One region of the Pseudoalteromonas sp. BSi20429 genome, then DNA from elsewhere that is predicted to be linked to it. Evidence: predicted binding sites of a transcription regulator. Region 1 holds the regulator's gene; each other region holds the start of a gene.
What was found. Region 1 encodes sigma-54, which starts transcription at its own class of promoters, with help from an activator protein. Its sites were predicted from a motif close to GTTGGCACGNNNNTNGNNT; they were not measured.

Region 2: a site for sigma-54 is predicted at 1,246-1,264, ahead of glnA (glutamate--ammonia ligase). Genes of this name have one in related genera too.
Region 3: a site for sigma-54 is predicted at 2,162-2,180, ahead of P20429_RS18925 (diacylglycerol kinase family protein). Genes of this name have one in related genera too.
Region 4: a site for sigma-54 is predicted at 1,936-1,954, ahead of flgJ (flagellar assembly peptidoglycan hydrolase FlgJ). Genes of this name have one in related genera too.

Annotation. Positions count from the first base shown of each region.
Region 1 is NZ_BADV01000010.1:17,299-20,494, forward strand. It holds gene ptsN (PTS IIA-like nitrogen regulatory protein PtsN) at 1-230, opposite strand, end outside; gene hpf (ribosome hibernation promoting factor) at 235-522, opposite strand; gene P20429_RS17605 (RNA polymerase factor sigma-54) at 549-2,048, opposite strand; gene lptB (LPS export ABC transporter ATP-binding protein) at 2,118-2,843, opposite strand; gene lptA (lipopolysaccharide transport periplasmic protein LptA) at 2,840-3,196, opposite strand, start outside.
Region 2 is NZ_BADV01000032.1:7,293-10,488, forward strand. It holds gene typA (translational GTPase TypA) at 1-812, opposite strand, end outside; gene glnA (glutamate--ammonia ligase) at 1,320-2,726, shown strand; gene P20429_RS12635 (DUF4124 domain-containing protein) at 2,840-3,196, shown strand, end outside.
Region 3 is NZ_BADV01000004.1:23,227-26,422, reverse strand. It holds gene P20429_RS18920 (DMT family transporter) at 54-983, shown strand; gene P20429_RS18925 (diacylglycerol kinase family protein) at 1,021-1,890, opposite strand; gene P20429_RS20670 (hypothetical protein) at 2,219-2,359, shown strand; tRNA gene P20429_RS18930 (tRNA-Ser) at 2,579-2,669, shown strand; tRNA gene P20429_RS18935 (tRNA-Ser) at 2,721-2,813, shown strand; gene P20429_RS18940 (DUF4124 domain-containing protein) at 3,121-3,196, shown strand, end outside.
Region 4 is NZ_BADV01000025.1:8,290-11,485, forward strand. It holds gene flgG (flagellar basal-body rod protein FlgG) at 1-18, shown strand, start outside; gene flgH (flagellar basal body L-ring protein FlgH) at 35-718, shown strand; gene P20429_RS13575 (flagellar basal body P-ring protein FlgI) at 730-1,824, shown strand; gene flgJ (flagellar assembly peptidoglycan hydrolase FlgJ) at 1,991-3,007, shown strand; gene flgK (flagellar hook-associated protein FlgK) at 3,009-3,196, shown strand, end outside.

The DNA.
Region 1 (3,196 bases):
AAAGGCTCTTCTGCACCGCTCATTCTTCCATGAGGAATGGCAATGCCACGCCCTATACCTGTACTACCCAATTTTTCTCTGCTCATTAAAGCATTAAGAATATCTTGTTGCGGTAAATACGGAAGTTTGTCGTGAGCAAGTTCGCTAATGAACTCTAAAATTCTTTTTTTGCTATTAAAAAGGACCGCAGCTTTGCTGCAGTCCTGGCATATAAGTGAGCTTAATTTCATCATATTAGTGTCGAGCAAGCTTCTCTTTGTGTTTAATTACTTGTCGATCGAGCTTGTCGATCAACGAGTCAATGGCGGCATACATATCTTGATGTTCTGTAGAGGCAAATAGCTCAGCACCGCTTACGTGTATGGTGGCTTCTGCTTTTTGATTTAATTTTTCTACATCGAGAATGACATGAACATTATTAATATGATCAGAGTGTCTTTCTAGCTTCGCAAATTTGGTATTAATATAGTCTCTTAGTGAATCGGTTAATTCTACGTGACGACCAGTTAAGTTTAGTTGCATAAGCATTACCCTCTTTTTTTTGCGTCTTAAATCAAACTTTTACGCTGATTTGACGGTGGAATAGCCAGAGATTCGCGGTATTTTGCGATTGTACGTCTCGCTACTTTAATTCCTTGCTCAGCCAATATATCCGCTATTTTGCTATCACTCAATGGTTTTGCTGAGTTTTCTGCTGCGATTAATTTTCGGATAAGCGCACGGATTGCTGTAGATGAACATTCACCCCCGTTTTCGGTGCTTACATGGCTTGAGAAAAAATATTTAAGCTCAAATATACCACGGGGTGTGTGCATATACTTTTGGGTTGTTACGCGCGAAATTGTTGATTCGTGCATTTCTACCATTTCAGCAACATCATTTAAAACCATTGGTTTCATGGCTTCAGGACCGTGTTCAAAAAAGCCTTGTTGTTGCTTAACAATACAATTTGTTACTTTTAATAGCGTGTCGTTTCTACTTTCTAAGCTTTTAATAAACCATTTAGCTTCTTGTAAATGCGAGCGAATAAACTGGCTGTCACCACTGGATTTTACAGTGCGAGACATTGCAGCGTATTGGCTATTAACACGAATTTTAGGCATGCTATCTGGGTTTAACTCAACAACCCAGCGGCCTTTAATTTTTTTAACTGACACATCGGGAATAACATACTCAGATTCTTCTCTTACAATAGTATCTGCTGGTTTAGGGCTAAGAGTATGTATTAATGTCATTACTTCTTTAAGCTCTTCTTCTTTGAGCTTAGTTTTCTTCATTAATGTACGATAGTCACGAGCAGCTAATAAATCAATATGCTCGGTTAAAATCATTTTTGTTTCATTAATGTAAGGTGTTTCTTTGTCAAACTGGTTAAGCTGAATACACAAACACTCTTGTAAACTACGTGCAGCAATACCAACAGGATCAAACAGTTGGATGCGTTTTAATACAGCTTCAATTTCATCAAGTTCGACTTCGTTATCATCTTCGTTTTCTTGATTAAAGCTTTCTAAAATCTCTTCGCAGCTTAGTGTTAAAATACCTGAATCATCGACGGCTTCTACAATCGCAATAGCAATAGCTTCGTCTGTAGGGCTAAATGGCGTTAGTTGTAACTGCCACATTAAATACTCATGGAGCGTTTCAGTAGAGGCGCCTTGGTATATTGATTCGTCTTCAGGCATCGGACCCGATGATGCTGCTGGGGCGGCACTCATGTACTCATCCCAACTAACATCCATAGCCATGTCGTCACTTAGCGTGTCTTTTGCAAGTGCTTCACCACTATCTTGTTCGTATTCGCTTGGAGCATCATCGGCAGATGCGCTAACAGTTATGTCATCTGTATCTGCTTTTTGCTCGTTTTTACCTGCAGCGTCTTCTGAATAGTCTGCTTCTTCAACCTCTAATAGCGGGTTGCTGTCGAGAGCTTCTTGTATTTCTTGCTGGAGATCCAATGTACTGAGTTGCAACAAACGAATAGCTTGTTGCAGCTGTGGAGTCATTGTAAGTTGCTGGCCCATGCGCAGCTGTAGTGATTGCCTCATGTATCTCTAACAATCCTTTTATGTTGTTATAATTAATACTAGCAGATGCTTAAAGACATGGCGTAAATGTTACAGCCTAAATTGCTCGCCTAAGTAAACATCGCGTACTGTTTTATCATTTAATACGTGTTCTGGAGTACCTGATGCAATCAGCTCCCCATGAGAAACAATGTAGGCTTTTTCACAAACATCAAGGGTTTCTCTTACGTTATGATCGGTGATTAATACACCAATCCCACGATTTTTAAGATGTTCTATTATTTTCTTTATGTCTAATACCGAAATCGGGTCAACACCTGCAAATGGTTCATCCAGTAATATAAATTTAGGATCTGCTGCCAGCGCACGTGCTATTTCAACACGACGACGTTCGCCTCCTGACAATGCCATACCTTGGCTATCACGAATGTGTTGTATGCTAAATTCATCTAATAATTTATCGAGAGTGTCTTCTCTAGCTTGTTTATTTAACTCTTTGCGCGTTTCTAAAATGGCCATTAAGTTTTGATAAACAGTCAGCTTTCTGAATATTGAAGACTCTTGCGGTAAGTAGCCAATGCCTAATCTAGCACGACTATGCATAGGTAAAAGAGTAATATCGTTATCGTCTATCGATATTTTACCTTTGTCGCTAGGTACAAGTCCTACTATCATATAAAACGTGGTGGTTTTACCTGCGCCGTTAGGGCCAAGTAAGCCAACAATACTGCCAGCTTTGACTTCAAGGCCGACGTTTTTTACAACTTCACGGCCTTTATAGCTCTTTGCTAATAGCTCTGCTTTTAATGTGCTCATGGTTGACCTTTGTCGCTTTTTTTACTTTTTTTAGTCTCGATTGGCACTAAAATTGTGTGAACGCGGTCAGTTGAGTTTTCATCTTTTTCGGCACTGATTAGCTGCTGCTCTATATCGTAGGTAATGCTTTTAGCATTTATTTTTTGTCCCGCTTGCGATACTTGTGCATTACCAACAAGCGTTAAAAAACGCTTAGATACATCATAACGTACTTCGTCAGCACTGGCGCTCATAGTCGTGCCATCTGATTGCTTTTCTTCAAAGTGCGCAGGGCTACCTGTAGCAATTAATAATTGTTTATTATCACCAAGTTCATCGCGTTTATGTACTTCTAAGCGGTCGGCTGTGATACG
Region 2 (3,196 bases), on a different contig from region 1:
GCGTAAGCTCTATCAGTTTCGATACGTTCAAGACCTAGGTAGCTTTGTACTGCGCCAATTTTACCATTACGTGTAGTGCCATCAGCACTGATAATAGTAACTTGTTGGTTAGGAGCAACAGAACCACGTTTAATACGACCAATACCAACTACACCAACATAAGAGTTGTAATCTAGTTGAGAAATTTGCATTTGGAAGTCACCTTCAGGATCTGCATCCGGTGGTGATACTTCGTCAACGATCATCTTGAACATAGGTTCCATGTTGTCTGATGGCTCGTCTAAATCTAGTGTTGCCCAGCCGTTGATAGCTGAAGCGTAGATTACTTTAAAGTCTAACTGTTCGTCAGTTGCGCCAAGGTTGTCGAATAAATCAAAGATTTGATCCATAACCCAATCAGGACGTGAACCTGGCTTATCAATTTTATTGATAACTACGATTGGCTTTAAGCCTTGCGCGAATGCCTTTTGCGTAACGAAACGCGTTTGTGGCATTGGACCTTCTTGAGCATCAACAAGTAATAATACTGAGTCAGCCATCGAAAGTACGCGTTCAACTTCACCACCGAAATCGGCGTGTCCCGGAGTATCTACGATATTGATATGGTAGTCGTTCCAAGAGATGGCTGTGTTTTTAGCCAAAATGGTAATACCACGTTCTTTCTCAATGTCGTTTGAGTCCATCACGCGCTCTTCGTTACCGCCGCGTGTTTCTAATGTACCTGATTGCTCAAGTAGTTTGTCAACCAGAGTTGTTTTACCGTGGTCAACGTGCGCGATAATCGCTATATTTCTTAACTTTTCGATGCTCATATATTTACTCAGAGAAATTAAATTCTCAATGATCCTGCAAGATCTACGCACTCATCCACGCTTTCGCGAGATGTCCCAGCATAGGATTTAAAAGGGCGCATATTATCCCTCATTAATGACATGGATGAAAGTTTATCCAATACATATTTTAAAACTTTCTCAATACTTTTACTAAGTATCTGTTTTATATATGACAATTATATGAATTAAATTTCAATATTTTTTTGAAAAACAGTCTTTTTGACTATTTTTCCGATCTTTTTGTTACTCTTTTGCATTTAGGTTATGCTAATTTCAGCTGATTAAATTAACAACAAATTACGCTCTGTAAATTTTGCACCGAAATGGAATATTTACGCACCGATATGGTGCGTTTGTATATTCCATTTTGATGCAATGATATTTTTTTAATTTATAAACAGCCAGTTACAATAATGGCACAAAATCAGCTTAGTAAATACCAAAGCAATTATGCAGCAATAACAAAACCCAATAGTTGGAGGACACATGTCACAATCGGTTTTAGATTTTATTAAAGAAAATGACGTCAAGTTCATTGATTTACGCTTTACTGACACTAAGGGTAAAGAACAACATGTATCGATTCCTCATCACCAAGTTGATGAAGATTTTTTCGAAGACGGTAAGATGTTCGACGGTTCTTCAATTGCAGGCTGGAAAGGCATAAACGAATCAGACATGGTATTAATGCCAGTTCCTGAGTCAATCAAACTAGACCCTTTCACTGAAGAAGCGACATTAATTTTACGTTGTGACGTAGTAGAGCCTTCTACACTACAAGGCTATGAGCGCGACCCGCGTTCTGTTGCTAAGCGTGCTGAAGATTACATGCGTTCTACAGGCATTGCAGACACTGTTTTATTTGGCCCTGAGCCAGAATTTTTCGTATTTGACGATGTTAAATACAAATCAGATATGTCTGGTTCTATGTACAAAATTGATTCTAAGCAAGCTGCTTGGAACTCAGATAAAGAATATGCAGATGGCAACACTGGTCATCGTCCAGGTGTTAAAGGCGGTTACTTCCCAGTTGCTCCAGTTGATGACTTCCAAGATTGGCGTTCAGCTACGTGTCTAGTTCTAGAAGAAATGGGCCAAGTAGTAGAAGCACATCACCACGAAGTAGCAACAGCAGGTCAAAACGAAATCGCTACTCGCTTTAATACAATGGTATTAAAAGCGGATGAAATTCAAGAAATGAAATATGTTATCCATAACATGGCTCACTTATACGGTAAAACAGCAACGTTTATGCCTAAGCCAGTTGTTGGTGATAACGGTTCTGGTATGCATTGTCACCAGTCACTTGCTAAAGATGGTGTAAACCTTTTTGCTGGTGATAAGTACGGCGGTCTTTCTGAAGATGCACTTTACTACATTGGCGGCATCATCAAGCATGCTAAAGCAATTAACGCTTTCGCAAATGCGTCTACTAACTCGTACAAACGTTTAGTACCAGGTTTTGAAGCACCAGTTATGCTTGCATACTCTGCACGTAACCGTTCTGCATCAATCCGTATCCCAGTGGTTCCATCTGAAAAAGGTCGTCGTATTGAAGTACGCTTCCCGGATCCAACTGCTAACCCATACCTTGCTTTCTCAGCAATGCTTATGGCTGGCCTTGATGGTATCAAAAACAAGATCCATCCTGGCGATGCTATGGATAAAGATTTATACGACTTACCAGCTGAAGAAGCAGCAGAAATTCCAACTGTTGCAGCATCACTTGACGAAGCACTATCTGCACTTAGCGCAGACCGTGAATTCTTAACTCAAGGTGGCGTATTCACTGATGACTTAATCGATGCTTACATCTCACTTAAGTCTAAAGAAGTTGAAAAGCTTAACATGACAACTCACCCAGTTGAGTTTGAAATGTACTACAGCTGTTAATTAAGCTGTAAAAAATATGTGTGTTCTCAAGCCCGCTTTGCGGGCTTTTTTAATGGTAAAATTAGTCAATCTCCACTAAAGTTAAGTTACCGATAAAAATGCAGGGCTGCAGAGTGAATAACAAGATTTTATTACTATTAATTACTTTAGGATTAAGTAATTATGGTTATGCCGGTGAAACAAAAATATACGCTTGGAAAGATAAAAATGGCGTATTAGTGTTCTCAGACACCCCTCATAAAGGGGCTCAAGAGGTAAAGCTCACCAGCCAAGATCTTAATATGCCTGCAACAAATACTGACATTTTTGACGAGCAACCTCAGCCTCAACAAGCGGCCTTTAGTATTGCTATTTCCTCACCTGATCATAACCAGACTATTCGTGAAAATACCGGCACTGTTTATGTAACTAGCCGAATAAAACCACGCTTTGAAACTGGTTTTACTATACAACTTTTTATTGATGGTAAA
Region 3 (3,196 bases), on a different contig from region 1:
AGTATACAGATAGGTCTTAAAATAGCCATTCAATCGGGCTTTGGAGACTAACCATGAAAAGTGCAGCGCTATACATTACAACTGTTTTAATTTGGGGCTCAACTTGGTTAGCCATAGAGTTTCAGTTAGGTGATATTGCGGTAGAGTTATCGTTATTTTATCGCTTTGCTATTGCAGCGCTTTTAATGTGGTTATATGTAGCGTACAAAAAACCCGACATGCGATTTAAGTTACTGGATCATGGCTTTTTTGTTTTATTAGCCATTTGTAATTTTGGATTAAATTATTTAATGCTTTACTGGGCACAAAATCACCTTACCTCAGCCATGACCTCTATTGCCTTTTCAATGCTGCTGGTTATGAACATAGTCAATACTCGGTTATTTTTTGGTAAGCCAATCTCAAAACGAATTTATACAGGTGCTGTACTCGCTGTATTAGGTATTACGTGTCTGTTTTGGCCACAGTTACAGCAGTTCGACTTGAGTAACGGTGCGTTGGTCGGGTTACTACTTGCCCTCGGTGGCACCTTTGTGGCTTCATTAGGAAATATGGTAAGCGTTCGTAATTCTCGTAAACAAATTGGTGTATTGCAAGGCAATGCATGGGGTATGTTATACAGCGCTATAGGCTTGGCTTTATATGTATTAATGAACGATGTGCAATTTAGTTTAAACGCTCCACCAAGTTACTGGTTATCACTACTTTATCTATCAATATTTGGCACTGTAATCGCTTTTGGTTGCTACTTTGCTCTACTTAGAAATATAGGCCCTGAAAAAGCCAGCTACGTTATTGTTTTATTCCCACTAGTGGCAGTAACACTGAGTAGCTTTTTTGAAGGCTTTGAATGGCACGCAAATACCTTTGCAGGATTTAGCCTAGTGCTATTAGGTAACGCCATTGTGCTTACCCCAACAAAACGAATTAACGCCTTTTTAGCTAATAGAGCAATGGCTAAAAGTGGCTCCGTCCCCAGTTAGACGCGTTATTAACGCAACTAACGTAAAAGCGCCTACCCTACTGTAGGCGCTTTTTTATTGGCATATGAAAAAGTAAAGCCTGCCCATGTACACTAATAACGGCAGGAGTTTTACCTACCAGTTCACCATCTGCTTCAATCAATAACCCTTCAGTTTTTATGGAAGCTGTATTTAAGCGACTGTAGTTAAGGTTTTTTATATGCTGATGGCGCTTAAAAAATAACTTCATAAAGCTTATTACATTATAAAAAAGCCCACCCGATCGCATTTGATAACACTCAAGCAGCCCATCAGTTAAATCTGCTTTTGGCGCTATTTCTAGACCACCACCAAAGTACTTATGATTAGCAAATACGGTAATTAAATTTTTATACTGCCTAACATCGTTATTAAACGTACCTTGTAACTGCTGAGCTTGATAATAAAATAGCTCTTTAATGCTCGTCCAACTGTAATCAAAAGATGAAAAACTAGCTTTAGCATTAATCGCTTTAACTACATGAGCATCAAACCCTACCCCTGCAGTATTAATAAAATAGCGACTATTAATTTTTCCTACATCAATTGCTGTCAGTGTATTAAATAATGCCTTTCGCCAATCATCTTCTTTGCAACTAAACCCTCTCGAGAAATCATTACCTGTACCGCAAGGCAATAATGCTAACGTACAGCTACTCCCTATTAACGCATTAACCGCCAAGCTCAATGTACCGTCTCCGCCAAGTACAACTACTTTGGTAAATTTACTCAGTAGCAACCTTATTTGAGCGCAGTCATTGTTAAAGTTTCCTGTTGTAGTAAACATACAATAAGAAAAACTGCGTTTTTTACAGATGCTTTTAAGCCACATTAGTGATTTTTCATTCTGTTTTTTTGTACTTGGTTTAATAATTATTAGTAGTGACAAGCTTTTGTTTCCAACAATGTATTTAAGAACGAATAAAAAAGAGTTTAATTGAGTTTTTTTAATCTGAATAACTAGTCAAAAAAGGTTGTGTAAAATGCATATAAATAAATAAAAACACACAAAAATACCAGCATTGGTGAGAATGACGCCGATTTTATTTTAACTATTTATGCAAAAAACATAATAAAAAACACTGAACCGCACGTTAATAAAATAAATAAGGATTAGTTTAACTAATCCGTCAGGCTCAATTTTTTATCGTTGTCTTTTTAATCAAACAACGTGCAAAATGCACGCGATTTCAACATATACAACCCGGAGCAAAATAATGAAACCAATTAACACATTAAATCAAACAGCAGCAGCTCAAGTAGCAGTCAAACCAACTAACCGTAAAGCAAGAATGTTAGCTAAACTTAACACTATTGGTAAAAGACTAGCACTTAGCGGCGCAGCTCAATATAAATAATCACCCAACCATGATTATTTTTCGGTGCAGCGAACACTCAACCACTAAATGAAGTCACTTATTTAGCTCCCCCTTGTTTGCTGCAACCTATTTATTTTATTAAAAATTGCCTTAATTTCCCCTTATTTACAAAAAAAACCTCATTTACGTATGTTTTTTAGGCAAACAGTCATTTTGCTATTTACACAGCGGTATCACCTAAGTATTATTCTGCGTCACGGAGAGATGGCAGAGTGGTCGAATGCACCGGTCTTGAAAACCGGCATGGGTTTATAGCCCATCTAGGGTTCAAATCCCTATCTCTCCACCATATTTTAATTGGTGGTTTTTTTACTTCCATCAATACAAACGGTTATGCGTTGGAGAGGTGTCCGAGTGGCCGAAGGAGCTCCCCTGCTAAGGGAGTATAGAGTTTGTAGCTCTATCGAGGGTTCGAATCCCTCCCTCTCCACCATACTTAATTTAAACCACTTGATTGTGGTTTTTTTGTGCCTAAAATTTAACACCGATACTAAATTGGGAGGGTGAGAACCCTCGACAGGGTTCGACAAAATGTCTGGAACATTTTGGGCCGCTGCAAGCGTCGCGCAGCGATTGATTACATGGATGTAAGCAAATCTATCCCTCTCTCTGGACCATACTTAATTTAAACCACTTAATTGTGGTTTTTTTGTACCTAAAAATTATAAAAACTAAACAAATTGTGCCTAGTTATAACTTAGGGCATTATTAACACAACTTTAGCCACTTTAGGTTTAGCTATGATCCGGTTCATATTGCTATCAGTTTGCGCGGCAGCACCATTTTTTACCTTGGCACAAAGTACAACAGTGTATA
Region 4 (3,196 bases), on a different contig from region 1:
ATCAATCAACAGCTTTAATAAAGTAGGGGGAATTATGCGTAATATTATTTTATTTGCAGCGGGCACATTATTTTTAAGTGGCTGTATGTCTACGCAAAATAGTGAGGTAGTGCAGGATGACCCTTACTACGCACCTATGTACCCCGAGCCTATTTTAGAGCCGCTGGTAGCCACAGGTTCATTGTTTAATACTCATACATCAAACGACTTATATTCTGATAAAAAAGCGCTACGTACTGGCGATATAATTACGGTTAAATTGCAAGAGTCTACTCAAGCAACAAAAGCTGCTAAAACAGAAACAGACAAAGAAACTGACGCAAGCTTAGACCCAGTGATTGGATTAGGTGGCCTACCAGTAAATATAGGTGGCGATAGTATTCAGTTTGGTATTGGTAGTGATTCGTCATTTACGGGTGATTCAAAATCTAACCAGTCAAACAGCTTGGTGGGCGATATTTCGGTTAATGTAATGCGCGTTTTACCTAACGGTAATTTAGTTATTCGCGGCGAAAAATGGCTAACGCTTAATACCGGCGAAGAGTTTATTCGTTTAGAAGGGCTAGTACGCCCTCAAGACGTAAGCGCCGATAATACGGTTGAATCAAACCGCATTGCTAATGCACGTATTCAATACTCAGGTAAAGGGCAAACGCAAGAGGCGCAAAGTCCTGGTTGGCTTACACGTTTCTTTAGCAGTTCGCTGTTTCCATTTTAGAGGGTAACAACATGAATAGCCTTAAAGCTTTATGTTTAGTTGTGTTATTAGGTTGGCAGTTTACTGCCAATGCTGAGCGCATAAAAGATGTGTCTATGGTTGAAGGTGTACGCTCTAACCAATTAGTCGGTTATGGCTTAGTGGTTGGTTTACCGGGCACCGGCGAGCAAAACTCATACACACAACAAAGTTTTAGAGGCATGTTGAACAGCTTTGGTATTACGCTACCTTCAACTCAAAGTCCTAAAATTAAAAATGTTGCCGCTGTTGCTGTACATGCAGAATTACCTGCATTTAGAAAACCCGGGCAAACAATAGATATAACGGTTTCTTCTATTGGTAGTGCAGGCAGCTTACGTGGCGGTACTTTACTACAAACTTTTTTAAAAGGTGTAGATGGTAACGTGTATGCAATTGCACAAGGTAGTTTAATTGTCGGTGGCTTAGGCGCACAAGGTCTTGATGGCAGTAAGGTTGTAATTAATACCCCTACCGTTGGTCGTATACCTAATGGTGCAACAGTCGAACGTGCAGTAGAAAGCCCATTTATGCAAGGTGATTACATTACCTTCAACTTAAACCGCCCAGACTTTACAACGGCAAAACGCCTAGAAAAAACAATTAATGACTTAGTTGGCCCAAATAGCGCACAAGCAATAGATTCTGTTTCTATTCGTGTTATAGCACCACGCGATGCATCCCAGCGTGTATCGTACTTATCAACACTCGAAAACTTAGAATTTAAACCAGCTGACATGGCCGCTAAAATTATAGTTAACTCGCGCACCGGTACAATTGTTATTGGCAAAAACGTTAAGCTTCAGCCTGCGGCTATAACTCACGGTGGCTTAACAGTAACAATTGCAGAGCAACAAAATGTGTCACAACCAAACCCGCTAGCAAACGGTGATACTGTTGTCACACAGCAGAGCATTATTGATGTAAATCAAGATGACTCGCGCGCCTTTGTATTTAATCCAGGTGTAAGCCTTGACGATTTAGTTCGCGCAATTAACGAAGTAGGCGCAGCGCCTGGTGACCTAATGGCTATTTTAGAAGCACTAAAAGAAGCCGGCGCAATTAACGGACAGCTCGTTGTTATATAAATAACCCAAGCCAATAAATAACGTATTACTTAAGCCCTATATTTTTGAAATTAGGGCTTTTTATTTACAGCAACTTAAGTTTATTATTTTTATCTTCCTCGTTTTATCGGTAGTGGCTCAATTTTTGCATTTTTAACTGCATTATTCATTTTGTGTCAAAAAGCCGATGGAAACTAATCACCTCGATAAACAAAACTTTTTTGATTTAGGCAACTTAGATTCACTTCGTAAAGAAGCCTTAACCAGTGGCGATGCATCAACTGATGCCTCTAAAGCTGCGCTCAAAAAAGCGGCCGCACAATTTGAAGCTATTTTTACGCAAATGTTGCTCAAAGGAATGCGCAAAGCTAACGAAGCATTTGAAGACAAAGACAGTCCATTTAATTCAAGTGGCGTAAAGTTTTTTGAAGAAATGCACGATCAGCAACTTTCAACAGAGCTTTCATCAAATGGCTCGTTAGGCCTTGCCGATTTAATTGTTCAGCAGTTATCGCCTGAGTCTAAAAACTTTATGCCAGGCTCGGTGCTTAGAACAACTAACGATATTTTCAGCGATACGCAAGTGGGATCTGCTCTTCCTCATGAGCAAAAAAATAAGCAACCCGATCTTATCGTTAAGAGTACTAAAGCCGATATTGCTGAGCCTAAAGTCGATACTGCAGAGCCTAAAACCGATAGCCCAACATTTAAAAATGCAGAAGAGTTTGTAAGTTCAGTGTGGGAACACGCTAAAACTGCAGCGCAAAAAATTGGTTTAAACCCTGCAGTAATGGTTGCACAAGCGGCACTTGAAACCGGTTGGGGTAAACACATTATTAATAAAAGTGACGGTGGCAGCTCAAATAACTTATTTAATATTAAGTCAGATAAAAGCTGGGAAGGCGATAAAGCAAGCAAAGTAACGCTTGAGTTTGAACAAGGCACACCCGTTAAAAAACAAGCCAGCTTTAGAGCCTACGATTCAATTAAAGATAGTGTGAACGACTTCGTTGATTTTTTAACGCAAAACCCACGCTACAAAGAAGCATTACAAAATACAGCAAAACCAAATGACTTTTTAGATTCATTACAAAAAGCAGGTTATGCAACCGATCCAAATTATGCCAGCAAAATAAAAAAAGTGCTCAATAGCAGTCAGCTAAAAGACATTGCGGCAAACGTGATCCGCCAAGGAGTAGAGTAACATGTCGTTTAATTTATTAAACATTGCCAGTTCTGGGGTTAGAGCAAGCTCGGAGCTATTGCAAACGACAAGTAAAAATATTGCCAATGTAAATACCGTAGGCTACGTACGTGAGCGTACTGAATTTACCACTATGGTTGATAACCAAGTAGGGCGGGGCGAAACATACCGATTACTAAACGAGTTTGC